2 regions of the Streptomyces sp. ActVer genome follow, and region 2 is predicted to be linked to the other one. Evidence: riboswitches for the same ligand, from Rfam matches in the RefSeq annotation. Region 2 holds a riboswitch; the other holds the start of a gene.
What was found. A riboswitch is a leader RNA that binds a small molecule or an ion and turns the genes downstream of it on or off. The one in region 2 is predicted to bind S-adenosylmethionine.
Positions count from the first base shown of each region.

Region 1: linked by a shared signal. The riboswitch ahead of O3Q52_RS26400 (glutathione S-transferase C-terminal domain-containing protein) and the one ahead of thrC (threonine synthase) in region 2 are both predicted to bind S-adenosylmethionine.

Region 1 covers NZ_JAPWHT010000173.1:329-13,435, forward strand. Annotated here, with positions in the region: partial or broken gene O3Q52_RS26370 (aminoglycoside phosphotransferase family protein) at 1-328, opposite strand, end outside; partial or broken gene O3Q52_RS26375 (RNA polymerase sigma factor) at 663-1,643, shown strand; gene O3Q52_RS26380 (SpoIIE family protein phosphatase) at 1,729-4,116, opposite strand; gene O3Q52_RS26385 (NtaA/DmoA family FMN-dependent monooxygenase) at 4,223-5,653, opposite strand; gene O3Q52_RS26390 (LLM class flavin-dependent oxidoreductase) at 5,676-6,938, opposite strand; gene O3Q52_RS26395 (putative leader peptide) at 7,014-7,136, opposite strand; SAM riboswitch class IV at 7,421-7,567, shown strand; gene O3Q52_RS26400 (glutathione S-transferase C-terminal domain-containing protein) at 7,779-8,474, shown strand; gene O3Q52_RS26405 (tetratricopeptide repeat protein) at 8,616-11,864, shown strand; gene O3Q52_RS26410 (DUF4394 domain-containing protein) at 12,056-12,916, shown strand; gene O3Q52_RS26415 (C40 family peptidase) at 13,022-13,107, opposite strand, start outside.
Region 2 covers NZ_JAPWHT010000125.1:3,406-19,133, reverse strand. Annotated here, with positions in the region: gene O3Q52_RS21580 (NADH:flavin oxidoreductase) at 1-637, opposite strand, end outside; gene groL (chaperonin GroEL) at 907-2,532, opposite strand; gene O3Q52_RS21570 (cold-shock protein) at 2,868-3,074, opposite strand; gene O3Q52_RS21565 (MoaD/ThiS family protein) at 3,530-3,805, opposite strand; gene thrC (threonine synthase) at 3,966-5,270, opposite strand; SAM riboswitch class I at 5,288-5,445, opposite strand; gene O3Q52_RS21555 (glucosyl-3-phosphoglycerate synthase) at 5,648-6,595, shown strand; gene O3Q52_RS21550 (trehalose-6-phosphate synthase) at 6,842-8,251, shown strand; gene otsB (trehalose-phosphatase) at 8,371-9,225, opposite strand; gene O3Q52_RS21540 (DUF3263 domain-containing protein) at 9,363-9,602, opposite strand; gene O3Q52_RS21535 (extracellular solute-binding protein) at 9,770-10,987, opposite strand; gene O3Q52_RS21530 (ROK family protein) at 11,214-12,194, shown strand; gene nagA (N-acetylglucosamine-6-phosphate deacetylase) at 12,290-13,423, shown strand; gene O3Q52_RS21520 (1-phosphofructokinase family hexose kinase) at 13,568-14,506, shown strand; gene O3Q52_RS21515 (peptidase inhibitor family I36 protein) at 14,657-15,007, shown strand; gene O3Q52_RS21510 (carbohydrate-binding protein) at 15,095-15,728, opposite strand, start outside.

The sequences.
Region 1 (13,107 bases), on a different contig from region 2:
GCAGAGCGGCGTCGTCATCGGTCAGCGACGACAGCGGCCGCGCCGCGTCCAGTCGCTCCAGCAGCATGGTGCCGGTGTCCGGGTCGTGGTCGAGCAGCCGCACCGCGCCGTCACCGTTCCACACCCGCAGCCCCTGTGCGGCGCCCGCGTTGTCCCCGCTGGGTTCCTGGAACTTCAGGACCGCGGGCGTGCCGTCCGCGCGGGTCACCGGCAGGACGACGGAGGCCATCCCGCGTGCCGTCGGGCCGTCCGGTGTCAGTGACCAGCGGTCCAGGAAGTCCCCGGCCGCGAACTTTTCGGGGATCTCCCCGGAAGTCTGTGTGCTCATCGGTGTCGGAGTATGGGCTCACCCCGCCCCTGCGGGCCACGGAATATTGGGCGTTCAGAATCCTTCGAGAAAATCAACAGCGCGGACGACGTGATTCATGTCACCCACATTTCGAGGCAATGCGGGGCCGCCGACCGGGGCTCCGGCGGGTGTACCGTAATGGGGCGAGCCTGATGAAGATTCCCACGCCCAGCAATCAGCACCGTGGACGACGAGAATTCAGGATTCCTGAAGACCGAAGGTCTTGCTCGACATTGTTGAGTTTGCACCAAGAACTGAGGCACGGGAAGAGATGTTGACCGCAATGGAGACGGATACCCCAGAACAAGGGCAGGAGACTCTTCTGGTGTCTCCGGACTACGACGCCGACGCCCCCGAGCCCCGGCTCGGCTCCGACGGCGCCTCGGTCGATCCGGTCCGGGACTACCTGAAGGTGATCGGCCGGGTCCGCCTCCTCAGCGCCGCACAGGAGGTCGACCTCGCCAAACGGATCGAGGCCGGCCTGTTCGCCGGGCACAGGCTCGAAGAAGAACCAGATCTCGACGCGTCGTTCCGGCGCGAGCTGAAAATCCTCGTCGAGGACGGCCACCGGGCGAAATCCCACCTCATCGAGGCCAACCTCCGCCTGGTCGTGTCCATCGCAAAGCGTTATACGAGACGGGGTCTCACTTTTCTGGACCTGATCCAGGAGGGCAACACAGGTCTGATTCGGGCTGTTGAAAAGTTCGACTACGTCAAGGGTTTCAAGTTCTCGACCTACGCCACCTGGTGGATCAGGCAGGCGCTGACACGGGCCCTGGCCGACCAGAGCCGCACGATCCGCATTCCGGTCCACGCGGTCGAGGTCATCAACAGAATGGCCAGGCTCCGCCGGGAGATGCTTCAGGAACTGGGCGTCGAGCCCACGGTGGGGCAGGTCGCGGAGCGGATGGAGCTGCCCATCTCCAAGGTCATCGAGCTCGACGGGTACACCAAGGACCCGGTCTCGCTGCACCTGCCGCTGGGCGAGGACGGCGGCAGCGAACTCGGCGACGTCATCGAGGACAGCGAGAGCATCTCCCCCTTCGACGCGGTGACGTTCCTCCTGCTCAAGGACACCATCCAGGAGATCCTCGCCCATATGACCCCGCGCGAGGCAGGCATCATCACCCTGCGGTACGGGCTCCTCGACGGGCAGGCGAAGACCCTGGAGGAGATCGGCCAGGTCTACGGGGTCACCCGCGAGCGCATCCGCCAGATCGAGTCCAAGACGATGTCGAAGCTGCGCCATCCCTCCCGCTCACAGGCTCTGCGCGACTACGTGGGCCTCGACTGAGCCGAGCCGGTTCCTGAGTTCTTGAGTCCTGTATTTCTTGAGTCCTGACTTCTTGACTCTTGAGTCCTGCAGTCCGGTCCGGTTCTCACTGGACCGGCAGTGCCTGCTCCGCCCAGATGGTCTTTCCGGTGCCGCTCGGCCGGGTGCCCCAGCGGTCGGTGAGCTGTGCGACGAGCAGCAGGCCCCGGCCGCCCTCGTCGAAGGTGCGGGCCCGGCGCAGATGGGGCGAGGTGCTGCTGGCGTCGGAGACCTCGCAGATGAGCGCACGGTCGCGGATGAGCCTGAGCTGGATCGGGGAGCCGCCGTAGCGGATGGCGTTGGTGACCAGCTCGCTCACGACGAGTTCGGTGACGAAGGCGGCCTCGTCGAGCCCCCAGCGGGTCAGCTGCTCGGTGGCGTACTGCCGGGCCGTGGCGACCAGCGCCGGATCGGACTCCAGGTCCCAGACGGCCACCTGGTCGGTGTCCAGGGCGCGGGTACGGGCCAGGAGCAGCGCCACGTCGTCGGCCGGGCGCTGCGGGAGCAGGGCCTTGAGGACGTTGTCGCAGGTGTCCTCAAGATTCCGGGCCGGGGCGGCCAGGGCGGTGCAGAGGGCGGCGGTGCCCACGTCCACGTCGACATCGCGGGCCTCAACGAGACCGTCCGTGTAGAGGGCGAGTACGGCGCCTTCGGGCACGTCCAGCTCGGTGGCCTCGAACGGGAGGCCGCCGACGCCGAGCATCGGTCCCGCGGTGACCTCGACGACCTTCACCGTTCCGTCCGGGAGCAGCACGACGGGCGGCGGGTGACCGGCGGAGGCGATGGTGCAGCGGCGGGACACCGGGTCGTACACCGCGTACAGGCAGGTGGCGCCGATCTCGCCGATCATCGCGCTCTCGTCGGCCGCGAGGTGACCGACCAGGTCGTCCAGGTGTGTGAGCAGTTCGTCCGGCGGCAGGTCGACATCGGCGAGGGTCCAGACCGCCGTACGGAGCCGGCCCATGGTGACGGAGGCGTGCAGGCCGTGTCCGACGACGTCTCCGACGACCAGCGCCACCCTGGTCCCGGACAGCGGGATCACGTCGAACCAGTCGCCGCCCACTCCTGCCTGCGACAGCGCCGGAAGGTAGCGGGAGGCGAACTCGACGGCCGCCTGCACCGCCATCACCTGGGGCAGCAGGCTGCGCTGGAGGGCCAGCGCGGTGGTGCGCTCGCGAGTGTAGCGGCGGGCGTTGTCGACGCAGACGGCCGCCCGGCTGGACAGTTCCTCGGCCAGCGACACGTCGTCCAGGTCGAAGGCGTCGGGATGCTCGGGGGTGAGGATCCGTACGAAAACGGCCACGCCCAGTGTCGTGCCGCGTGCCACCAGCGGTACGGCCATCAGCGACAGCTCGTGGTCCTCGCCCTCGCGCAGCTTGGCGGAGCGGGCGCCGTGCCCGGCGAACCAGGTGCCGAGGCCGCTGTCGCCGCTCCGGGTGAGCACCGGCTCGCCGGTGGCCAGGGCGCGGGCGGGCGGGGAGAAGGCCGGGTAGATGTCGGCGGCACCCAGGTCGATGGCCGCCTCCGGCACACCGGGGGTGTCGGAGTGGTGGGCGACCCTGCGCAGCTCCACGCCGCCCTCCACCGGCCCCGTCGCGGGTTCCTCGCCCCGGAGCACGGAGTCCAGCAGGTCGACGCCGGCGAAGTCGGCGAGGCGGGGCACGGCCAGTTCGGCGAGTTCACGGGCGGTCTGGATCACGTCGAGCTTGGTGCCGATGGAGCCGGCGGCCTCGTTCAGCAGGGCCAGCCGCTGTCTCGCCCAGTACTGCTCGCTGCTGTCGAACCCGGCCAGCGCGGTGCCCAGCACCTCTCCGGCCCGGTCCCGCACCGGCCACATCTCGAAGCTCCAGGCGTGCATGCGGCGGCCGGACGGCGAGCGGGTCCAGCTCTCGTAGTGGACCGGCTGCCCGGTCTCCGCGACGATCTCCAGATGGCGCAGGAAGCCGCGACTGTGCTCGGCGTTCTCCACGGTGTCGGGGAAGTACCGGTGCCGGAACGCCCTCTCGGGCTGCCCCATGACCTGGCACGCGAAGTCGTTCATCCGCAGGTAGCGCTGCCCGGTATCGAAGATCGACATGGACATCGACGCCTGCTCGAAGGCCAGCTCGCCCAGGCCCCGCCCGTCCGCGTCCGGCGTCGCGGTGACGACGAACCCCGGACTCCGCCCCTCCCCGCCCAGCAGCGGACACATCCGCAGCGCCAGCTCCAGCCGCCGCCCGTCCTTGTGGCGCACGGCCACGACAGTGTCGCCGTGTGTCAGCAGAGCCCGCCGGACCGCCGCGGGCTCCCCCGCCACCAGCTCCGACGCCGGCCGCCCGGTCACGTCCTCGGCCGTGTACCCCGTCAGCAGCCGCGCGCCCTCGCTCCAGCCCGTGACATTGCCGCTTGCGTCGACCACCGCCATGGCGTCACCGGCCGTGGCCGCCGGTCCTCCGTCGCGCGGCAATGTCACCATGTGTACAAGAATCGTCCCCTTCGGCATCCGTATCAAGCCAGGTGACCGGTTTCAGCCCCCACTCTGTGGTCTCGCGCTTACACGACCGGGGCGACCACCCGTACGTTCACGAAGCCACCCGCTCACCCCGCTCACCGATGTCGTCGGCGGCGTCGACATCGGCATCGGCATCGGCATCGGCACTGGTACGGGAATCGGGATGGGCCAGGCCCAGGTGGTCACGCAGGGTCGTGCCCTCGTACTCCGTGCGGAACACTCCGCGCTCCTGGAGCAGCGGGACCACCGTGTCGGCGAAGGCGTCGAGGCCGCCGGGGGTGATGTGCGGGACGAGGATGAAGCCCTCGCTCGCGTCGGCCTGGACGAAGTCGTCGATGGTGGCCGCGATCGTGGCCGGGGAGCCGACGAAGGCCTGGCGGTTGCCGGCCTCGATGACCAGGTCGCGGATGGACCAGTTGTTGGCGGCCGCGCGCTCCCGCCACTCCCGGGCGGTGGCCAGCGGGTCGCGGTACATCCGGACCTGGGCCCGGCCGCGCGCGATGGTGTGCTCGCCGAGGTCGGGGTCGATGTCGGGCAGCGGGCCGTCAGGGTCGTACGCGGACAGGTCGCGGTTCCAGACGAACTCCAGGTGCTTGATGGCGGTCGCCCCGCTGACCTGCTGCCGGCGCACCTCGCGGGCCAGTTCCTCCGCCTCGGCGTCCGTGTCGCCGAGGACGAAGGTCGCGGCGGGCAGGATCAGCAACTGGTCGGGCGTACGGCCGTAGCGGGCCAGGCGTCCCTTGACGTCCGAGTAGAACGCCTGGCCCTCCTTGAGGGTGGCGTACCGGCTGAAGATCGCGTCGGCGCCTGCGGCGGCGAACTCCCGGCCCTCCTCGGAGTCGCCTGCCTGGAAGATCACCGGGCGGCCCTGCGGGGAGCGCGGAACGTTGAACTGCCCCTCGATGTCGAAGTGTTGGCCCTGGTGGACGAAGGCGCCGGCCTTCGCGTCGCGCAGGAAGGTGCCGGTGTCCTGGTCGGCGACGATCTCGTCGCCGCGCCAGGAGTCGAAGAGTTCGTTCGCGGTGGCCAGGAACTCCTTGGCCCGGGAGTAGCGCTCTTCCTGCGGGAGGAAACCGCCGCGGCGGAAGTTCTCGCCGGTGAAGGCGTCCCAGGAGGTGACGACGTTCCAGGCGGCGCGCCCGTCCGAGAGGTGGTCGAGGCTGGCGAACTGGCGGGCCACCTCGTAGGGCTCGTTGAAGGTGGAGTTGATGGTGCCGGTCAGGCCGAGGTGCTGGGTGACGGCGGCCAGCGCGGTGAGGACGGTGAAGGTGTCGGGGCGGCCGACGACGTCCAAGTCGTAGATCCTTCCGCCCTGTTCGCGCAGTCGCAGCCCTTCGGCGAGGAACAGGAAGTCGAACTTGGCGCGCTCGGCGGTCCGCGCGAAGTGCGCGAAGGAGCTGAACTCGATGTGACTGCCGGCCTCCGGGTCGCTCCAGACGGTGGTGTTGTTGACGCCGGGAAAGTGGGCGGCCAGGTGGATCTGCTTCAGCGGCTTGCTCATGGTCGTGCGGTCTCCGTCCGGCTCAGGCGGTGGCGTTGGCAGCGGCGTTGGCGGCAGCAGCGCCGCTGGCGTTGGCGGCGTAGCGGTTGGCCGGGCGGGCGAGCCCGAGCAGTCCACGCAGGGTGTCGGCCTCGTAGGCGCGGCGGAAGGCACCCCGGCGCTGGAGTTCGGGGACCAGTCCCTGGGTGACGGCGGGCAGGTCGTGGCCGAGGACGGCGGGGCGCAGCCGGAAGCCGCTCAGCCCTGCCGACCACAACTCCTGGAGCAAGTCGGCGAGTTGGGCAGGTGTACCGGTGAAGACGCGGGCGTCGCTGGTGAACGGCTCTCCCGCGAGGGCGTCGAGACGGTCCCTGCGGGCGGCCGCGGCGGCGGGTTCGTCGTCGAGGAGGACCACCAGGTCGCCGAAGACGTGCAGGGGTTGGTCGGCACGGCCCGCGAGGGCCTGCTCGGCACGGATCTCGGCGACGATCGCGCGGGCCTGGTCGGTGTCGTGCGGGGTGACGTAGCCGATGTCGGTGGCGCGGGCCACCAGCCGGTACGGGACGGTCTGGTGGGCGAGGGCGCTGACGACGGGCTGGCCCTGGGGCGGACGCGGGGTGATGGAGGGGCCCTTGACGCTGAAGTGCCTGCCCTCGAAGTCGATGTAGTGGAGCTTGTCGCGGTCGACGAAGCGGCCGGTGGCCACGTCCCGGATCTCGGCGTCGTCCTCCCAGCTGTCCCAGAGTCTGCGCACGACCTCGACGTAGTCGGCCGTCTCGTCGAAGAGTTCGGTCACCACGTCCTGGGTGGCCGGGCTGTCGTAGGCGTCCAGGCGGGGCAGCGTACGGCGGCCGAAGTGCGCCGCCTCGTTCTGGCGTGCCGTCAACTGCACCCGCAGGCCCGCCCGGCCGGAGCTCACATAGTCGAGGGTGGCGATGGCCTTGGAGATGTGGAACGGCTCCGTGTGCGTGGCCACCACGGTCGGCACCAGACCTATGTGGCGGGTCAACGGGGCGACCCGGGCGGCGACGAGAACGGCGTCGAGCCGGCCGCGGACCTGGTCGGTCCGCCCGTCCGGCTCGATGAAGTGCGACGACTGCAGTCCGAGGCCGTCCTCGAAGGTCACGAAGTCGAGGAGACCCCGCTCGGCCTCGGCGACGAGGTCGGCCCAGTACCCGGCGGTGAACAGTTCCCGGGGCCGGGCTACCGGATCGCGCCAGGCGGCGGGATGCCAGCCGGCGCCGTCGAGCGCCACGGCGAGGTGCAGATGCGCGGAAGAGGGCAGGGCAGAAGGTGCTGAGGACACGAGAGGTGTGCCTTCCTGATCGACCGTACGGGAAAGCCGGCCCTCACCGGAGGGCGCGGCCGCGTGGGATTCGGGTCAGGAGCAACAGAGCGCGCCGGCAACGCGCAGCAGGTCGATGTGCGGCCGGGAGTAGAGGCGTACGCGATGGAGCGGGGCGGCCTTCGGGACGCTGCGGCGGGACACGGCTCGCGCTGGCACGTGCGTCACCTCCGCCCTTCCGGCTCGGCGGACCGGGGGTCCGGCCGACCTCGCAATAACGGGCCCTCGATCGGGCACCGCCTCGTCGTCAACGAGCACAACAGTACGGCCGCGCCTTTTCTTCCGGCCGGCGGGAGTTCCAGTTCCTTCGGTTACCGGGAGTTCCTGTCAGGAGGCTTCTCATCACCCGGTGCGAAGCCGGTCCCGTGGTCCGGCGGCAGGATGCCCAGCTGCTGAGACGCCGTCTTGACGGTCCCGCGGAGCGCATCAACACTGGCGGAGACGGTCACGATTGCCAGCGCCCGTCGTGCGGGAACTCCCCCGTTCGTGCGGTCATCGGCCCCGGCCCGCTGGCAGGCAACCCTTCCACCGCGACGGGGTGCCCCGGGTGACGACCGGGTTCCGCCGGAGCGGCGGGGCAAGCGTGGTCTCGCGTCTCGCGAGCCCCGACGGCAGGACCGGTGGGAATTTGTCCAGGAACGGCTTGACGAGGCGCCTGCACATCGACTTGTCGCGTGTCTCCAGCGCCTACTGATCCGCTACGCGTCCGACCGATCCGGACCTGTACGGCAGCGCAGTCACTCCGTTCCGCCACTGGCGCCCACGAGGCGGCCAGGGCCTCCGCGTTCCCCCTGGAGAGTCATGCCCGAGACAGTTTCCCGCGGTTCCAGCAGCACTGACACCTTCACGACGGCGGCCTCCCGCCCGAGCGCCTCCCGCTCGTCCGGCTGCGGTACGGCCGCCGGTGGCACGTCCGTCCCCGTTCCGGCCACCCGTCCGCACCGCATTCGCGGCCGTATCGGCGTCGGTCTCGCGGGCGGCTTCTACCCGGCGCCGCACCGCTATCAGCTGTATCTGTCCGAGGCCTGTCCCTACTCGGGGCGCGTGGCGGTCGTCCTCGACCTGCTCGGCCTCAAGGGCGCGCTCACCACCACGGTCCTGAAGCTCCCCGCCGAGACACCCGATGCCTTCGCGTCGCTGCGCGGCGCCTACGAGGCGACCTGGCACCACTACGACGGCCCGCTCACCGCGCCCGCGCTGTGCGACCGCTGGAGCGGACGCGTCGTCAGCAACCACACGCCCGACATCCTCCGCGACCTCGCGGGCCTCCTCGCCGACGGGGCATGCGAGTCCGCACTGGATCGGCTCGACCGGCAACTCGCCTGCCAGCCCTATGTGTTGGGCGACGAGCTCGGCACCGCGGACCGGGACCTCTGGGTGACACTCACCCACCTCGACCACTTCGACGCGGCCGGCACCCTCGCTCCGTACCGCCACATCGAGGAGTACGTACACCGCCTCGGCGATCACCCGGACCTCTCCGCCGACGAACGCTGAGCGCAGAACCCTCAGCACCGACGCACGGGCCGGTGTGACAACTGTGCGGCAGTGGGCCTGAATACGCCTTCCGGATATGCCGATAACGGGGATAGAGAAAGGGAATAGTGAGGGAGTTGTAAAACTGGGGGCGGGGAGCGGATGCGCATTCAGGTACTCGGGCCGGTCTGCGCCTGGCGGGACGGCACCCGCCTCGACCTCGGTTCGCCCCAGCGCCGCGCGGTACTCGCCCTGCTCGCCGTGTCCCGTGGACAGCAACTGCCGTTCTTCGGGCTCGCGGACGCGCTGTGGGGCGAGCGCCCGCCGGCGACCGCGCCGAACGTCGTCCAGACCCACATCAAGCACCTGCGCCACCTGCTGGAGCCGGACCGGCCACCACGCGCCCGCAGCGTGCTGCTCCCCCGGCTCGGCGACGGCTACGCGCTGCGCGTCCCGTACGACGCCATCGATCTGCTGCGCTTCAGGGACCTGGTCGCCGGGGCGGTGACCGTACGACGGGACGGGCGGCGCGGCGGCCAGGAGCGGGCCGCCGCGCTGCTGACCGACGCACTCGGGCTGTGGCAGCAACCGCCCCTCGCGGACCTGCCCTTCCTCTCCGCACACCCGGTGGTCGTCGCGCTGGCGGAGGAACGCCGTGGGGCGGTCGCCCAGTACGGCGAGGCCATGATCGCGGCGGGCCGGAGCGCCGACGCACTGCCCGTCCTGGAGGAGACCGCGGTCGCGCAGCCGCTGGACGAGGACGCCCAGGCCAGGCTCATCCGGGCGTACGAGGCTGTCGGGCGACGTGACCAGGCGGTCGCCGTCTACCGGCGGAGCCGTCGCCGGCTGGCCGACGAACTCGGCGTCGACCCCGGCCCGGCGCTGGCCGAGGCCTATGCCGCCCTGCTGCGCCGCCGCACCCGGCCTTCTGCTCCCGACGCCCGGCACGCTCCGGCCCGCGACACCGCCGACGGCCCTGGCACGGCAGGCGCCGCCGAGTTGCCCGCGCAGGTGCCCGCCCACCTACCCCCGTACCCGACTTCGGCACACCGATTACCCGCGCAACTCCCCGCGGACGTACCCGGCTTCGCGGGCCGTGACCCGGAACTGTCCGCGCTGGACCGGCTGCTGGCCGCGGCGGCGGACAGTCCGACGGCAGGTGCCGTCTCGGTCGTCTCCGGCACGGCCGGGGTGGGAAAGACCGCGCTCACCGTCCACTGGGCGCACCGCACGCGGCACCGGTTCCCCGACGGCCAGCTCTACGTCAACCTGCGCGGCTACGACCCGGACCGCCCCATGCCGCCCGGCGACGCCCTCACCCGGTTCCTCACCGTCCTCGGGGTCCCCGGTGACGCGATCCCGCTCGACGTCGACGACCGCGCGAGCCGGTTCCGGACCGAACTGGCCGACCGGCGAGTGCTGTTGGTCCTCGACAACGCCCTGTCCGAGGAGCAGGTCCGCCCGCTGCTTCCCGGCTCGCCGGCCTGCGCGGTCGTGGTCACCAGCCGGGACAGCCTCGCAGGACTGGTGGCCCTGCACGGCGCCCGCCGCATCGGTCTGGGCCCGCTCCCGCCGCCCGACGCCCTCGCCCTGCTCCGCACGCTCGTCGGTGCGCGCGTCGACACCGAGCCGGGACCGGCGGCCGCCCTGGCCGAACAGTGCGCACGCCTCCCGCTGGCGCTCCGGGTCGCGGCCGAACTCGCCGTCGCCCACCCGTCGTCGCGGCTGGCGGACCTCGTGGCGGAGCTGGCCGACCAGCAGCGGCGGCTGGACCTCCTGGACGCGGGCGGCGACCGGCGCGCGGCGGTGGAGGCGGTGTTCTCCTGGTCCTACGAGCGACTCCCCGCCCCGGCCGCCCGCACCTTCCGCCTGCTGAGCCTGCACCCGGGACCGGAGGCGGACGCCCATGCGGTCGCGGCGCTGATCGGCGAAGCGCCGGGCGAGGAGCCGACCCAAGTGCCGGGCGCCACGCAGGAAGAGAGACCCGAGCGCGTGCCGGGCGCCTTGTCGGGCCAGGTGCGACTTCACACATCGGATCACATGCCAGGCCGAACGTCGGCCCACGCGTCGGATGCCGTACCGGGCGACGAGCGCGCGGGTGCCGGTGGGAACCCCGCCCAAGCCGCCGGAACGCTGGCCCTGCTGGCCCGGGCCCATCTCCTGGAGCCCGTCCGGCCGGGCCGGTTCGGCACGCACGACCTCCTGCGTGCCTACGCGTACCGCCTGACCCGTACGCATGACTCCGAGGCCGAACGGCAGGCCGCGCTGGTCCGTCTCTTCGACCACTACCTCGGCACGGCCGCGGCGGCCATGGACACGCTCTACCCGGCCGAGCGGCACCACAGGCCCGCGATCGCACCCTCCGTCCACGTCTCGTCCGCCGTCGGTGACGCGGCCGCGGCACGGGCCTGGCTGGACGCCGAGCGGCCGACGCTGGCCGCCGTCTGCGCGGTGGCCGCGGACCGTGGCAGTCCCCGGCACGCCGTCCGCCTGGCCGCTCTTCTCTTCCGCCACCTCGACTCCGGTCACCACACCGTGGCGCTGGAGATCCACCGCCACGCCCTGCGGGCCGCCGAGACGCTCGGTGACCTGGCCGGACAGGCCCACGCACTGACTAACCTCGGGGTCGTGCACTGGCGGCTCGCCGACGCGGGATCGGCCGAGGACCATCTCGTACGGGCCCTCGAACTGCACCTCCGGACGGGCGACCGCGCCGGGCGGGCGAGAACCCTGTCCAACCTCGGCAACGTCCACTGGCGTCTCGGCAGCCTCCGCGACGCGGCGCACGACCATCAACAGGCCCTCGCCCTCTACCGGGAGACCGACGACCAGGTGGGCCAGGCGCGCACGCTCACGAACCTCGGCAATGTGTGTCTGCGGCTGGGCGAGTACGAGCAGGCGGCCGACCACCAGCGGCAGGCGCTCGCCCTGCACGATCTGACCGGAGACCGGATCGGCCGCGCCCGCACCCTCTCCCACCTCGGCAACGCCCTTCTGCGGCTGGGCCGTTCGGAGTCCGCGGCCGAATGCCAGGAGCAGGCCCTCACGCTCTTCCGGCAGTTGGGGCACCACGGCGGCGAGGCGTACGCGCTGTCCGGTCTGGGCGACATCCGGCTGGGGCAGGGCGAGTTCGAGGCCGCGCTCACCTGTCAGCGGCGAGCCCTCGAACTGTTCCGTGAGAACGGGGAGGGCTACGGCGAGGCGTCGGCGCTCAACGGCCTGGCCGAGGCCCTGCACGGCAGCGGCCGTCACGACGAGGCGCTCGACCACCACTCCACCGCGGCGACGGTCGCGTCCGTCACCGGTGAACACGACCAGTTGGCACGGGCGCACGCGGGCGCCGAGCGCGCCCGCCGGGCCCTGGGGCCGCGGGTGACAGCCACCGCGTCGTCGACCACATCGGGCCCGTGAACCCGCGGAGCCCCTCCGTTCAACCGTCCAGCCGTTCAACCACCGTCCAGTGGATGTCCAGTCCTGCCCCATAGCTTGCCGTCGCCGCCTGTCGATCCGGCCTGGCGGACCAGGCGGCAATACCTCTGCCCCAGTACGCGCTCGCGCTCACATCCACGCTCAAGCTCACGCCGACCGAGAGGGAAGAAGCGATGAAAGCAGGGCTCAGGAAGAAGATGGCCACGGCGGTCGCGGCCGCGTCCGCCATGGCGGCACTCGTCGTGGCGACCCCGGGCACCAGCCACGCGGCGACACCCAGCCTGCCGGCGTTCGGCATCTCGGCCGACGGCAGGCTGATGGCGTATTTCACCACCGACAGACCCGACGTGCTCAACTGGTTCAGGGTCATCAACGGGCTCGTCGGCGACACCGCGGTCATCGGGATCGACTTCCGCGTACAGAACGGTCTGATGTACGCCGTCGGCAACCAGGGCGGCGTCTACACGGTCAAGACCCCGCCCGCCGTCCCGGACGTGCAGGTCACCAAGGTCTCGCAGCTCAGCGTCCCGTTGCAGGGCACGAACTTCGGTGTCGACTTCAACCCCGCGGCCGACCGGCTCCGGATCATCAGCGACACCGGTCAGAACCTGGCGCACAACCTCGCCAACAGCAGCACCGCCACGAACACCCCGCTGACCACGGACGGGGCGACGACCCGCGGCGTCACCGGCGCCGCCTACACCAACAACGACCTCAACTCGGCCACCGCGACCACGCTGTTCGACATCAACACGACCTCGGACCAGGTCGTCATCCAGTCACCGCCCGCCAACGGCCTGCTGGTCGCGACCGGTTCGCTCGGCTTCGACGCCGGTGCCAACGCGGGCTTCGACATCTTCAGCGACCTGAGCGCGGGCAAGACCATCTCGAACACGGCCTTCGCCGCCCTCACCCCGGCCGGTGCCTCGACGACGACGCTCTACACCGTCGACGTACTCACCGGAGCCACGACCGACGTGTACCCGTTCCCGATACCCATCACCGACATCGCCGTCGCGCTCGACGCGGGCTGACCCGACCGCGGACCGGCCGTCTCCGTCACGAGACGATCAGGGGCCGTATCGGTCGGCGCCTCGCGCGCGTTCCGATACGGCCTCCGGGTCAGGTACGGCTCCGGGTCAGGCAGGCCGGATCACGCTGTGGATCGCCGGCTCGCCGGCCCAGTGGATCGACTCCTCGCGGATGGCCGCCCCCGGGCTCGGCG
Region 2 (15,728 bases):
CCGCGGCGAACTGCGTCCGGGCGACGAGGTCACCGCCGTACGCGTCGGTGCGGCGGTTCGTCCCGGCCCACAGGAACTGGTCGATCAAGTAGCCGTGCGCGCCGTGCAGTTCGACCCCGTCGAAGCCGATGCGCTCGGCGGCGGCAGCGGCCTCGGCGAAGGCCTGGATGACGTCGTCCAGGTCCTGCTGGGTCATGGCCTTGCCGGTGACCTCGGCGCCTTCCGTGTGGATACCGGACGGGCTGACGGACGGGGCGTCCGCGAACGGCGGCTCACCGGCCCTGCGCACGCTCCCGATGTGCCAGAGCTGCGGCACGATCTTCCCGCCCGCCGCGTGCACGGCCTCGGCGACCTTCGCCCATCCGGCCAGCTGCTCCGCCCCGTGGAAGCGGGGGATGTCGTCGCTCTGCCCGGCCGACTCATGGCCCACGTACGTGCCCTCGGTGACGATCAGGCCGACCCCGGCGGCGGCACGGCGTGCGTAGTACGACGCCACGTCCTCCCCCGGAACACCGCCCGGCGAGAACTGCCGGGTCATCGGCGCCATCGCGATCCGGTTCGGAACGGTCAGTCCGTTGAGGGCGACGGGCCGGGAAAGGATCTCGGCCGCGCGGGAGGCGGAGGGGACGACAGTCACGTAGGGGCTCCTCGTGGGGGTGGAGTGGTCGAGCGGTCGGTCGAGGGATCCACGCGTACGCATCCCAATTGGTATGTGCACACGCATGAACCACTCCAGGCGACAACCACTCCAACCCTCGTCGCATTCCGCCACCCCACCGCCCACCCCTGTGACCCCGGACACGCCCGAGGGCGGCACCCCTGGAATGGGATGCCGCCCTCGTTCGCGTAACGCGAAGTACTGCGTGCTGCGATGAACTACCGAGCCTTGGCTGCTTGCGCAGGGGCTCAGAAGTCCATGTCACCGCCCGGCATGCCGCCCGGAGCGCCGCCGGCGGCGGCCTTCTCCGGCTTGTCGGCGATGACGGCCTCGGTGGTGAGGAACAGCGCGGCGATGGACGCGGCGTTCTGCAGGGCAGAGCGCGTGACCTTCGCCGGGTCGATGATGCCTTCGGCGATCATGTCGACGTACTCACCGGTCGCGGCGTTCAGGCCGTGGCCGACGGGCAGGTTGCGCACCTTCTCGACGATGACGCCGCCTTCGAGACCACCGTTGACGGCGATCTGCTTGAGCGGGGCCTCCAGGGCGAGCTTCACGGCGTTGGCGCCGGTCGCCTCGTCACCCTCCAGGTCCAGCTTCTCGAAGACCGAGGAGGCCTGGAGCAGGGCCACGCCACCACCGGCGACGATGCCCTCCTCGACGGCCGCCTTCGCGTTGCGAACGGCGTCCTCGATGCGGTGCTTGCGCTCCTTGAGCTCGACCTCGGTGGCGGCACCGGCCTTGATGACGGCCACGCCGCCGGCCAGCTTCGCCAGGCGCTCCTGGAGCTTCTCGCGGTCGTAGTCCGAGTCGGAGTTCTCGATCTCGGCACGGATCTGGTTGACGCGACCGGCAACCTGGTCCGCCGAACCCGAGCCGTCGACGATCGTCGTCTCGTCCTTGGTGATGACGATCTTGCGAGCGCGGCCGAGCAGCTCAAGGCCCGTGTTCTCGAGCTTGAGGCCGACCTCCTCGGAGATGACCTCGCCGCCCGTGAGGATGGCGATGTCGTTCAGCATCGCCTTGCGGCGGTCGCCGAAGCCCGGAGCCTTGACGGCGACGGACTTGAAGGTGCCACGGATCTTGTTGACGACCAGGGTCGACAGGGCCTCGCCCTCGACGTCCTCGGCGATGATCAGCAGCGGCTTGCCCGACTGCATGACCTTCTCCAGGAGCGGGAGCAGGTCCTTGACGTTGGCGATCTTCGAGTTCGCGATCAGGATGTAGGGGTCGTCGAGGACGGCCTCCATACGCTCCATGTCGGTGGCGAAGTACGCCGAGATGTAGCCCTTGTCGAAGCGCATACCCTCGGTGAGCTCGAGCTCCAGACCGAAGGTCTGGGACTCCTCGACCGTGATGACGCCTTCCTTGCCGACCTTGTCCATCGCCTCGGCGATGAGCTCGCCGATCTGGGTGTCGGCGGCGGAGATGGAGGCCGTCGAAGCGATCTGCTCCTTGGTCTCGACATCCTTCGCCTGCTCCAGCAGGGCACCGGAGACGGCCTCGACGGCCTTCTCGATACCGCGCTTGAGAGCCATCGGGTTGGCGCCGGCGGCGACGTTGCGAAGGCCCTCGCGGACCAGCGCCTGCGCCAGAACGGTCGCGGTGGTCGTACCGTCACCGGCGACGTCGTCCGTCTTCTTGGCGACTTCCTTGACCAGCTCAGCGCCGATCTTCTCGTACGGGTCCTCGAGCTCGATCTCCTTGGCGATGGAAACACCATCGTTGGTGATCGTGGGGGCGCCCCACTTCTTCTCGAGGACGACGTTGCGACCCTTGGGACCAAGGGTGACCTTGACGGCGTCGGCGAGCTGGTTCATCCCGCGCTCGAGACCGCGCCGTGCCTCCTCGTCGAACGCGATGATCTTGGCCATGTGAAGTGGTCCTCCCGGACTGGGGTGGAATCTCCAGGACCGCGCCCGCGCCCGCGACGGACGGCCTGCCGACCTCGTGGTTCCTTGCCCCACCCGGCCTGCGGGCCTCACCGACCCGGTCCTCGTTATCACTCTCACCTTCAGAGTGCTAACGCCAATGATTAGCACTCGACCCATGCGAGTGCAAGCGGCTCAGGATGATCCGCAGGTGGGAGCAGGTGGGAAGAGAGCGCACGGACGGCGCGTACGGGGTGCGGGCGTGCCGAAGGGCCCGCACCCCGTGGGGTACGAGCCCTTCGGAAGAAGAACGTCGCTGCAGTAAGTCGGCGCGTGCTTCAGCCGGTCGCCAGTCGGACCATGTCCGCCTGCGGCCCCTTCTGGCCTTGCGAGATCTCAAAATCGACCCGCTGACCCTCTTCCAGGGTGCGGTAGCCGTCCATCTGAATCGCGCTGTAGTGGACGAAAACATCCGCACCACCGTCGACCGCGATGAAGCCGTACCCCTTCTCCGCGTTGAACCATTTGACGGTGCCCTGAGCCATGCCTAACTCCCCTATTACTGGCCCTTGCACAGACCCGCACTTCGCGGATCCGGGTCAGACCTCACCCCCCAACGGTTGGGGGTGTGCGCCGGAACGCGTCGACCGCGGCTGAATGTATCCGTCCAACTGCCGTCTGCAACAGGTCAATCCGACGAGAATTCCGGGCACGACCGATCGGGAATATGTGAAGAATTCACGAAGATTCAGGGCAAGTCGGGCCCCATGAATGCCATAAAAGGCTCAAAAAGGCGGGGCACTTTGGCTACTTCTTGTCGGGCTTCGGGCGGGATCTCAATGCGCCCGGCGTGCGGATCGAAGCAGGTTCCCCAACTGTACCGCGCTCAACCATACAGAATTGCCCCTTCCGCTTCTCTCACGGAGGGGGCAATTCGATGAACTCTCGGTGACGGCCGTTACCGAAGGTAATGATCAGCCCTCGGCGCGGCTCCCGACGGTCAGCCGCCGGCGACGGCGGGAATGATCGACACCCCGGCCCCGTCCGGCGTCGCCGTCTCCAGCCCCTGCTCGAAGCGGACGTCGTCGTCGTTCACGTACACGTTGACGAACCGCCGCAGCTGCCCCTGGTCGTCCAGGACCCGGGCGGCGATCCCGGCATGGTTCTTCTCCAGATCGGCGATGACCGCACCAAGAGTCCCACCCTCAGCAGAAACCTCGGCCTTGCCGCCCGTATAGGTGCGCAGGATGGTGGGGATACGAACGTTGACGCTCATGGGGTTAGACCTCCGTCGGAGTGGGCGGCCCCGTCAGGGGCGCGGGGAACTGCGCGGTCTTTGACTTCTGGGGGCGCGGGGAACTGCGCGGTCTTTGTCTTTAGGGGGCGCGGGGAACTGCGCGACCAGCCCCCGCCGGCCCGCAGCGAAGGAACAACGACTAGCCGAGCCCAGCCTCACGGAAGGAATCCAGGTTCGGCCGGATCGTCGCGGTCAGCCCCGTGTCGGAAGCAACCGCGTCCAAGGTCTTCAGACCGTCCCCGGTGTTGAGCACAACAGTGGTCAGACTCGGATCCAGCAGACCGTTCTCGATCAGCTTCTTCGCCACCCCCACCGTCACACCACCGGCGGTCTCCGCAAAGATCCCCTCCGTACGCGCCAGCAACTTGATCGCGTCGACCACCTGCTCGTCGTTCACGTCCTCCACGGCCCCACCCGTACGCCGGGCGATATCGAGAACGTAAGGACCATCCGCCGGGTTTCCGATCGCGAGCGACTTCGCGATCGTGTTCGGCTTCTGCGGCCGTACGACGTCGTGCCCGGCCTTGTACGCCACGGACACCGGCGAACAGCCCTCGGCCTGCGCACCGAAGATCTTGTACGGCTTGTCCTCGACGAGCCCGAGCTTGATCAGCTCCTGCAGACCCTTGTCGATCTTCGTGAGCTGCGAGCCCGAGGCGATGGGCACGACGAGCTGGTCGGGCAGCTGCCAGCCGAGCTGCTCACAGATCTCGTACGCCAGGGTCTTGGAGCCCTCCGCGTAGTACGGCCGCAGGTTGACGTTGACGAAGCCCCAGCCCTCGCCGGCCGGGTCGCCGATCAGCTCGGAGCAGAAACGGTTCACGTCGTCGTAGTTGCCCTCGATGCCGACGAGCTCGCCGCCGTAGACCGCGGCCATGACGACCTTGCCCTGCTCCAGGTCGTGCGGGATGAACACGCAGGACCGGAAGCCGGCGCGCGCGGCGGCGGCGCCCACCGCGCCGGCGAGGTTGCCGGTGGAGGAGCAGGAGAGGGTGGTGAAGCCGAAGGCACGCGCGGCCTCCAGCGCCTGGGCGACGACACGGTCCTTGAAGGAGTGCGTCGGGTTCCCGGAGTCGTCCTTCACGAAGAGCTTGCCGGCGTCGACACCCAGCTCGCGCGCGAGGTTGTCGGCCTGGACGAGCTTGGTCCAGCCGGGGTTGATGTTCGGCTTGTCGGCCACGTCCGCCGGGACGGGCAGCAGCGGCGCGTACCGCCAGATGTTCGCGGGGCCCGCCTCGATCCGCTTGCGGAGCTCTTCGGCGTCGTAGGCCGAGAAGTCGTACGCGATCTCCAGCGGGCCGAAACACTCCTCGCAGGCGAAGACCGGACCGAGCGGGACGCGGTGGCCGCATTCACGGCAGGAAAGCGCGGCGGCCGGTCCGAGGTCGACGGAGTTCGCGGCGGGGGTGGAGTTCGTGGTGCTTGCAACTGTCTGCGCAGCCATGGAGGCGAGGCCCTTTCTCCTCATCTTCCTCACGACGCACTTCGCCGTGAGACGGATTTGGCACCTTCCCGAGCCGGGAGCCTCGCTGCGCTGATCGACGATGATCAGGACGAGACCGGCTGGAGGGTTGCCGGGGCTTCAACGGGCCGTATCCCTCTGCCCCTCTGGATGAGCGGTATTCAGTTGTGGTTCTGGCTCTGGTTTTGGTTGTGCACGCAACGACCCCCGACATGCGATGGTCATCAGCGTTGTTCAAGACTGTAACCGAAGGCCTGGATGGTGGAGAGAGCCGTCCGAACCGCGAGATGACAGTGACGCACCCGACAGTGCCTCGCGCCGGGCACACGCATCCCAATGAACGCAAGGGAGAGCCGCACGTGCTGGAAGACGTCGAGCGCTGGCTGAGCACGCGCTCCTGGTCCGTAGAGGACCGCCCGCTCAAGAATCTCATCGCCGCGAAGCGTGCCACCGGCTCCACGGTGAGTGTCGTACTGCCCGCGCTCAACGAGGAGGAGACCGTCGGCGAGATCGTCGCGATCATCCGCCGTGAGCTGATGACCAGGAAGGTGCCGCTCGTCGACGAGATAGTGGTGATCGACTCGGGTTCGACGGACCGCACCTCCGAGGTCGCCGCCGAGGCGGGCGCCCGCGTCGTGCACCGGGACGAGATCCTGCCCCGAATCCCCGCCGTCCCCGGCAAGGGCGAGGTGCTCTGGCGCTCGCTGCTCGTCACCAGCGGGGACATCGTCGCCTTCGTCGACGCGGACCTGAAGGAGTTCTCGGCGGACTTCGTCTCCGGGATCGTCGGCCCGCTCCTCACCGAACCGGGCGTGGATCTCGTCAAGGCGATGTACGACCGCCCGCTGGGCTCCGCGGCAGGTCAGGGGGGTCGGGTCACCGAGCTCATGGCCCGCCCGCTCCTCAACATGCACTGGCCGCAGCTGGCCGGCTTCGTCCAGCCGCTGGGCGGGGAGTACGCGGCCCGCCGCTCCCTCCTCGAACAGCTCCCGTTCCCCGTCGGGTACGGCGTCGAGCTGGGCATGCTGGTCGACGCGCTGCATCTGGTGGGCCTGGACGCCCTGGCCCAGGTCGACGTCGGCGTCCGCAGACACCGCCACCAGGACGGCCAGGCCCTGGGCCGCATGTCCGCCGCGATCTACCGCACCGCCCAGCTCCGCCTGGCCCGCGGCCACATGATCCGCCCCTCGCTCACCCAGTTCGAACGAGGCGAAAACGGCTTCGAGCCGCGCACGTACTCGGTGGACATGGAGGAGAGGCCGCCGATGGCGGAGATCGAGGAGTACGTGGAACGCAAGGCGGCGTAGCGCTCCGCGGGGTGCGCCGTTGTTGTGTGCGGCGCCGTGAGGGCTGGTCGCGCCCCGCGGCGGAGCCGCAAATGTCACCGCCCCGCGCCCCTTAAAAGCCAAAAGACTGCGCAGTTCCCCGCGCCCCTTGAAGGGGCGCGGGGAACTGCGCGATCAGCCCCCACCGGCCCGCAGCCAACCGACAACCCCGCCCCCACGGCGAGTGGGAACGTTTGAGCGTTTACAGCGGGGGCTAGATTTCGTGTCATGGTCTCCACCCGCGGCACCCACAACATCCTGGTCGCCTCCAATCGCGGCCCGGTCTCGTACACCCAGGACGAGACCGGCACGCTCACGGCCAAGCGCGGCGGAGGCGGCCTGGTCTCCGGCCTCTCCGCGATCGGCCCGGACGCGGGCGCCCTGTGGGTGTGCTCGGCCCTCGGCGACGGCGACCGCGAGGCCGTACGACGCGGCGTGGGCGAAGACGGCGTACGGATGCTGGACATCGACGCCGACACCCACGCCGCCGCGTACAACGACATCGCCAACTCCGTGCTGTGGTTCGTCAACCACCTGCTCTACCAGACTCCGCTGGAGCCGGTCTTCGACAAGGAGTTCCGGCGCCAGTGGGCGGCCTACGAGACGTACAACCACGCCTTCGCCGAGGCGCTGGCCGAGGAGGCGGCGGAGGGCTCGGCCGTCCTCGTGCAGGACTACCACCTGGTCCTCGTCCCGCGGATGCTCCGCGAACTCCGCCCCGACCTGCGGATCGGGCACTTCTCGCACACGCCGTGGGCTCCGCCGGACTACTTCCGGCTGCTGCCGGACGACATCGCGGCGAAGGTGCTCGGCGGAATCCTCGGCGCGGACCGGGCCGCGTTCCTCACCCAGCGGTGGGCGGACGCGTTCACGGACTGCTGTCACGCCGTCCTGGGTCCCGGGATCCCCTCCGGTACGCGGATCGGGGTGCACGGTCTCGGGGCGGACGCGGACTTCCTGCGCGAGCGCTCGCACCGGCCGGACGTGGACGAACGGCTGGCGGTACTGCGCGAGCAGATCGGCACGGCTCCCGACGGCAGCGCCCGTAAGGCGATCGTGCGGGTCGACCGGACCGAGCTGTCCAAGAACATCGTGCGCGGACTGCTGGCGTTCCGGGAGCTGCTGGAGGAGCGGCCGGAGTGGCGCGAGCGGGTGGTGCACGTGGCGTTCGCGTACCCGTCGCGGCAGGACCTCGCGGTCTACCGCGACTACACGGCCGAGGTGCAGAGGGTCGCGGACGAGATCAACTCCCTGTACGGGACGCCCGGTTGGACCCCGATCCTGCTCAACCTCAAGGACGACTTCGCCCGTTCCCTTGCCTCCTACCGGCTGGCGGACGTGGCCCTCGTCAACCCCATCCGGGACGGCATGAACCTCGTCGCCAAGGAGGTGCCGGTCGTGTCGGACGACGGGTGCGTGCTGGTGCTTTCGCGGGAGGCGGGGGCGTACGAGGAGTTGGGCGAGGATGCGGTCGTGGTGAATCCGTACGACGTTTCGGGCACGGCCCGGGCGTTGCACGAGGCGTTGACCATGCCGGCGGGTGAGCGGGCCGAGAGGACGAAGCGGTTGGCTGTGGCCGCGACCGCCTTGCCTCCGGCGCAGTGGTTCTTGGACCAGCTTCAGGCGCTGGACTCGTAGCTCGCCGGCGCGGGGTTGTTCGGACCGTGCGGGTGCGTGGGGGCTGGTCGCGCCCCGCGGCGGAGCCGCAAATGTCACCGCCCCGCGCCCCTAAAAGACTGCGCCGTTCCCCGCGCCCCTTAGTGCGCTAGCTCAGTTGCCAGGGCAGCCAGTAGGCGTACCACTCCCTCCGGGCCGTCCACCACCAGGTCCGCCCGGTCGGACAGTTCTGTCACCTCGTTGCTGCCGCTGCAGACGAGGAGGCCGGGGGTGCCGTCGGAGCGGAGTTTTTCGACGGCGGCGAAGGCGGGGAGGTCGCCGAGGTCGTCGCCGCAGTACATGACCGACTCGGCTCCGACGTCGCGTACGTACTCGCCGAGGGCGACGCCCTTGTCCATGCCCGCCGGGCGCAGTTCCAGCACCATTCTTCCCGGTTCGACGATCAGGCCGTGGCGGGCGGCGAGCTCGGCGAGGGGTTCGCGGAGGGCCTCGAAGGCGGCCTGGGGGTCCTGGGCGCGGCGGGTGTGGACCGCGACCGCCCTGCCCTTCTCCTCGATCCAGGTGCCCTGCCAGGCGCCGATGGCGTCCAGGAACCCGGGGAGTTCGGCGCGGGCCTCGGCGACGCCGGGATGGGGGGCGGGGGCCTGGACCGTGCCGGTGACGGCGTCCCAGCGTTCCGCCCCGTAGTGGCCGAGCACGACGAGGTGCTCCAGGCCCGGGACTCCGGCGAAGCCGCCGTGGCGTACGGCCACGCCGGCCGGCCTTCCGGTGACGACGGCGACGGAGGCGACCTTCGGGGCGAGTGCCGCCAGGGCGGGTACGGCGTCCGGGTGGGCGCGGGCCTGTTCGGGGTCCGGGACGATCGGGGCGAGGGTGCCGTCGAAGTCGAAGGCGAGGACTGCCCTGTCGGGCCGCGCGATGATGGCTTCGAGGCCGTCTCGGCCCGCCGGGGTCACGGGGGTCGGCATCGACGATGACTCGGGGTGACTGGCCATGCTGCGACCTTATCCGCGGGCACCAAGTCTTTCGCCCCCGCCGCCCCTACCCATTCCCGTCCCTTACTCGGGGGCCAGCTCCCGAACCCCCGCTCCTCAGACGCCGGAGGGGCTGGAGTACCGGTGGGTGGGCTGGGTTACTGCTCCCTCTCGGTCCTGCGCACATCCCTCACCCGGCGCAAGCGGTTGATCGTCACCGGGTCGTGGGCCAGGGCCCGCGGCGCGTCCAGGAGGGCGTTCAGGAGCTGGTAGTAGCGGACGGGCGCCAGCCCCAGTTCTTCGCGTATCGCCCGCTCCTTGGCCCCCGGAGTCGCCCACCCCCGCCGCTCCAACGCGAGAACGGCAAGCTCCTGGGGTGTCAGCTCCACGTCTTCCATGCCCAGCACGCTAGCGGAGCCCGGCAAAGGCGCCCCGACAGGGGCGCGGGGAACGGCGCAGTCTTTTAGGGGCGCGGGTAACGGCGCGACCAGCCCTCACCGGCCCGCACCCGACCAACAACCCAGACCAACCAGATCAACCAGATCAACCAGATCAACCAGCGGAGCTAAGACGCGCTCTCCTCCGCGGCAGCAGCCCTCTGCAGCTGCCCCAGGATCGCCGCCGGACTGCCCTTCGGGCCCACGGCCTTGCCTATCTGCTGCTTGATGTCCGCGCTGACGGACGCCCAGGACGTCTTGGCCACGGGATACAACTCGGCATTGGGCAACTCGTCGAGGAAACCGACGAGATCCGCGTCGGACTTGTCCGCGGACATCGCCTCGGACGCCGACGTGGTCACCGGCAGCAGGTCGTACTCGTGAGAGAACCTGAGCACGTTCTTCTCGCTGTAGACGTAGTCGAGGAAGTTCCCGACCTGCTCGGCATGCCCGGGCTGCTTGAACGCCATCATCCAGTCGGCGACGCCCATCGTCGCCTTGGACCGCCCGTTGATCCCGGGCATCGGCACCATGCCGAACTTCACGCCCTTCGCCGCGGCGGCCTGCATCAGCGTGGGGTGACCGTTCAGCATCCCGACCTCGCCGCGCGCGAACGCCGCAAAGGCCTCCGCACGGTTGAGATTCGCGGGCGCGACGGGTCCGGTGAGCCCCTTCTCGACCAGTTTCTCCTTGAGCCAGGTGAAGGTCTCGACGTTCTGCTTGGAGTCGATGCCGTACGACCCGACCGTGTCGGTGTAGCCGTCGCCGCCGCTCAGCAGCCACATCATCGTCTCGGCCTGCGCCTCCTCGGGCCCCAGCGGCAGCGCGTACGGGTACTTCACGCCACGCGACTTGAGGACCTCGGCGTCGGACGCGAGCTGGCTCCAGCTCTGCGGCGGGGTGAGGCCCGCGTCGCTGAAGAGCTTCTTGTTGTAGAAGAGCAGGCGGGTCGAGGAGGCGAACGGCATGCCGTACTGCGTCCGGTCTATCTCGCCGGCCTCGGTGAGCCGGCTCACGAAGTCGGCCTGGGTGTTGATGGAGAGCAGGTCATCGGCCTTGTAGAGCTGCCCCTTCGCGGCGTAGTCGGCGTACGCGCCGATCTGCGCCATGTCGGGTGCGTCACCGTCGGCGACCATCTTCTTGACCTTGGCGTCCACCTCGTTCCACGAGTAGACGCTCACCTCGACCTTGACCCCGGGGTTCTTCGCCTCGTACGCCTTGGTCAGTTCGTCCCAGTACTTCTGGGAGCTGTTCGCCTTGGAGTCGCCGTAGTCGGCCGCCACCAGTCGCAGCGTGACGTCCCCGGACCCGGAGGAACCGCCACAGCCGCCGAGGGCCGCCGTCATGCCCAGCGCGGACACCACCGCGATCAGACCTGTCACTCGCCGCTGCACCGCTGCCGCCCCAACCTTCTCGTCCCGCACTGCCGATTCACACGGCCGGTTCACCCGGCCCGCCCGCACGGCTCGTTCACACGTGCGATCTCATGCTTTCGATTCGCAATTTCGCTCTAAGGTCTACACCACGTGAGTGGACTAGACCTCTCACGGGGTAAGGGGCGACACTGTACCCGTGAGACATGTCATCGCCCTAGACGTGGGCGGCACCGGGATGAAGGCCGCCCTCCTGGGGGCGGTCGACGCCGCGCCCTCCGGGGGGACTCCCCCCGTGCTGCACCGGGCCCGTCGCGCCACGGGCCGGGAGCACGGTCCGGACTCCGTCGTCGAGTCGATCCTCGCCTTCGCCGCCGACCTGCGCGCGCACGGCGAGCGCCACTTCGGCGAGCCCGCGGCAGCCGTCGGGGTCGCCGTGCCCGGCATCGTGGACGCCGACCGCGGCATCGCCGCGTACTCGGCCAACCTCGGCTGGCGCGACGTACCCCTGCGGGACCTGCTCAGCCGGCGGCTGGACGGGATCCCGGTCGCCCTCGGCCACGACGTGCGCACCGGCGGGCTCGCGGAGGGCCGGATCGGCGCGGGCCAGGGCGCGGACCGGTTCCTGTTCGTGCCGCTCGGCACCGGCATCGCGGGCGCGATCGGCATCGACGGCCGAGTTGAGGCGGGCGCGCACGGCTTCGCGGGCGAGATCGGCCACATCGTCGTACGCCCCGGCGGTACCCCCTGCCCGTGCGGCCAGCGCGGCTGTCTGGAGCGGTTCGCGTCCGCCGCGGCGGTCAGCGAGGCCTGGGCCGAGGCGTCCGGCGACCCGGAGGCGGACTCAGTGGACTGCGCGAAGGCCGTCGGGTCCGGGGACCCGCGGGCCCTGGTGGTCTGGCAGGAAGCCGTGGACGCGCTGGCCGACGGGCTCGTCACCGCGCTCACCCTGCTGGACCCGCGAACCCTGATCATCGGTGGCGGTCTCGCCGAGGCCGGGGAAACCTTGTTCACACCGCTACGAGCCGCGGTCGAGCGACGCGTCACCTTCCAGAAACTCCCGTCCATCGTCCCCGCCGCACTGGGGGACACGGCCGGCTGCCTGGGCGCGGGCCTCCTGGCCTGGGACCTGCTGGGCACCCCTTCCCCTTCCAACCCCGCTTCGGAGGTAACCACCTGATGACCACTGAGCGCATCGCCCCTTCAGGGGCGCGGGGCAGTGACATTTGCGGCTCCGCCGCGCGGGCGCGACCAGCCCCCACCGACCCGCACGTAGTGGTCATCGCCGGTGCCAACGTCGTACTTCCCACCGGGACGGTGACCGGCGGCCGCGTGATCGTCGAGGGCACGCGGATCTCCGGGAGCGCTCCCGACAACGCACCCCGCATCGACCTGACAGGTCACTGGCTGGTCCCCGGCTTCGTCGACATGCACAACCACGGCGGCGGCGGAGCCTCCTTCACCTCGGGCACGGTCGAGGAGATCCTCAAGGGCATCCGCACCCACCGTCTGCACGGCACGACGACCCTCGTCGCCTCCACCGTCACCGGCGACATGGACGGTCTCGCCCAGCGCGCCGGACTCCTCTCCGAGCTGGCCGAGCAGGGCGACCTGGCGGGCATCCACTTCGAGGGCCCGTTCATCTCCCCGTGCCGCAAGGGCGCCCACTCCGAGGAGCTGCTGCGCGACCCGGACCCGGCGGAGGTCCGCAAGCTGATCGACGCGGCCCGCGGCCGGGCCAGCATGGTCACGCTCGCCACGGAACTGCCGGGCGGCATCGACTCCGTACGCCTCCTCGCCGAGCACGGCGTCATCGCGGCGATCGGCCACACGGACGCGACGTACGAGCAGACGGTGGAGGCGATCGACGCGGGCGCGACCGTGGCGACGCACCTCTTCAACGCGATGCCCACGCTCGGGCACCGCTCCCCCGGCCCGATCGCCGCCCTCCTTGAGGACGAGCGGATCACGGTCGAGCTGATCAACGACGGCGTGCATCTCCACCCGGCCTCCCTCCAGCTGGCGTTCCATCACGCGGGCGGCGACCGAGTGGCGTTCATCACGGACGCGATGGACGCGGCGGGCTTCGGCGACGGGCGGTACATGCTCGGCCCCCTGGAGGTCGAGGTCAGCGAGGGTGTGGCGCGGCTCGTGGAGGGCGGTTCGATCGCGGGCTCCACGCTCACGCTGGACCGGGCCTTCAAGCGGGCGGTGACCGTCGACCGGCTGCCGATCGAGGACGTCGTCGCGGCCATCGCGGCCAATCCGGCCAGGTCACTGGGCCTGTACGACCGGGTGGGCTCGCTGGAGCCGGGCAAGGACGCGGACCTGGTGGTACTGGACGCCGACTTCGAGCTCAAGGGCGTGATGCGCCGGGGCGAATGGGTGGTGGATCCCCAACTGGGGTGATTCACACCCGTGTTGCCGTACGGCGGTCGACCCTCGGGACTGGGCCGACCGCCGTTCCCTTTGGCATGATCGGGCCTCCGGAACAACCGGCAAGCGCGTTCCACGCGTCTACTTGACGAATCTCTTCGAGGGAGGCCGGCCCAGGTGATCCTCACGGTCACGCTGAACACCGCTCTCGACATCACCTATCGCGTACGGGGGCTGCGACCGCACACCTCGCACCGCGTCACCGAGGTGATCGAGCGGCCCGGCGGAAAGGGCCTGAACGTGGCCCGGGTGCTCGCGGCCCTCGGCCACGAGGTGACCGTGACGGGCTTCGTGGGCGGCGCCACCGGGCGGGCCATGCGGGAACAGCTCGTGGACACGCCTGATGTCGTCGACGCGCTGGTCCCGGTGAGCGGCTCGACCCGCCGCACGATCGCGGTGGCCGACACGGCGACCGGTGACACGACTCAACTCAACGAACCAGGACCGGAGATCACCCCCGCCGAGTGGTCCGCCTTCCAGGAGGCGTACGAGGTTCTGCTGCGCTCCTGTTCGGCGGTGGCCCTGTGCGGCAGTCTGCCTCCCGGGGTGCCGGTCGGGGCGTATACCCAACTCGTGCGCACCGCTCGGGCGTTGGCGGTTCCGGTGCTGCTCGACACGAGCGGGGAGCCGTTGCGGCGGGGAATCGCCGCACGGCCCGACATCGTGAAGCCGAACACGGACGAACTGGCCGAGCTGACCGGCTCGCACGACCCTTCGCAGGCCACCCGGGACGCTCGCCGACGCGGGGCGCACTCGGTCGTGGCGTCGCTGGGGGCGGAGGGGCTGCTGGCCCGTACGCCGGACGGGGACTGGCGTGCCGCTCCGCCGCGGGCCGTACGCGGCAATCCCACGGGTGCGGGTGACTCCGTGGTGGCGGGGCTGCTGTCGGGTCTGGTGGAGCGGCTGCCCTGGCCGGAGCGGCTTTCCCGGGCGGTCGCCTTGTCCGCGGCGACCGTACTGGCGCCGGTGGCGGGGGAGTTCGACCGGTCGGCGTACGAGGAACTGGTGAACCACGTGACCGTTGACCTTTTCCAGCGTCAGGTCGAGACGCGGTGAACAGCTCGAAAACTTCGTCGCTTTAGGTTTCTTCCGCCAAGTGCTCGGCCATGTCGCGTGTCTGATCTCACGTCACATTATTCACGCGCGCAACTGCAGGCCCTGCGTTAACCTTCGAAAGTCTGTCGATCAAGAAAAAGGAAATATGTCATGGGCATGATCAGAGCTGGTCTGACGATGACGGCTGTGGCCGGACTGCTGCTGGGCGGCACGCTCGCCACGCCGGCCGCGGCGGCCGATCCGAACACCTGCCCGCAAGGGTATGCGTGCGGATGGTCGGGGAAGAACAGGACCGGTGAGAGGAAGGTCAACTCTCTGACACCCGGCTGCTACGCCCTCAACCGGATCAACCGGTCCGTCTCGAACCAGACGAACTACCGTGTGGAACTCTGGAACGCCACCACTGGCTGCCAGCAGGGCACCAAGCTGGCCACACTGAAGCCGCACACCTACGCGGACAACCCCGGTGCCGTCAACTCAATCGCGGTCTACGCGCAATAGTGCCGCGAGCCCTCGTATCGAGGGCCGCTCCTGGAGTACATCGACGGTGCTTCGCCCGTGACCGGGCGGAGCACCGCGCTTCGGCCCCTACTTCCAGCCGCTCTCAAGCCGCAGCTGATCCAGATTGACATCGCACTGGTTTCCCGTCTCACAGGAAAGCCCGATGACGTTGGTGCCCTTGTTCAGCTGGATGTTGGCCCACGTCTCCGTCCAGCCCTTCTCGTAGTCACCCTCGGCGGCCTTGGAGAAGTTCGCCAGGTTGAGCGGGCGGCTCTGCGCCTGGCCGTTGATCGTGAGAGTGGCGTCGGCGTCCTTGCCGGGCACGCCGTAGTTGACGAACAGCGTGTACTTGCCGCTCTTGGGGATGTCGTTCATGTTCCAGGTGACCGACGCGCCGACCTGGTTGAAGCCCGCCACATAGATACCGCCCGCGGCCTCGGCTCCCTTGATGTCCGACGCGGTCGACACGCCGGGGCCCAGCTTCAGGGCCTTCGCGTCGATCTCCGGCAGGTCCGCCGGGTCCGCGGCCGGCTTCGACGCCTCCTTGCTCGGCTCGGCGCTGTCGCCGGCCGACGGGGTCGAGCCCGACGCCTCGCCGCCCTTGTCGTCGTCCGAGTCGCCGCCGAGCATCGCGATGCCGATGCCGATCACGACGGCCGCCACGACGGCGACGGCGCCGATCAGCAGGCCCTTGGTATTGGGACCGCGGCCCCGGCCGCCA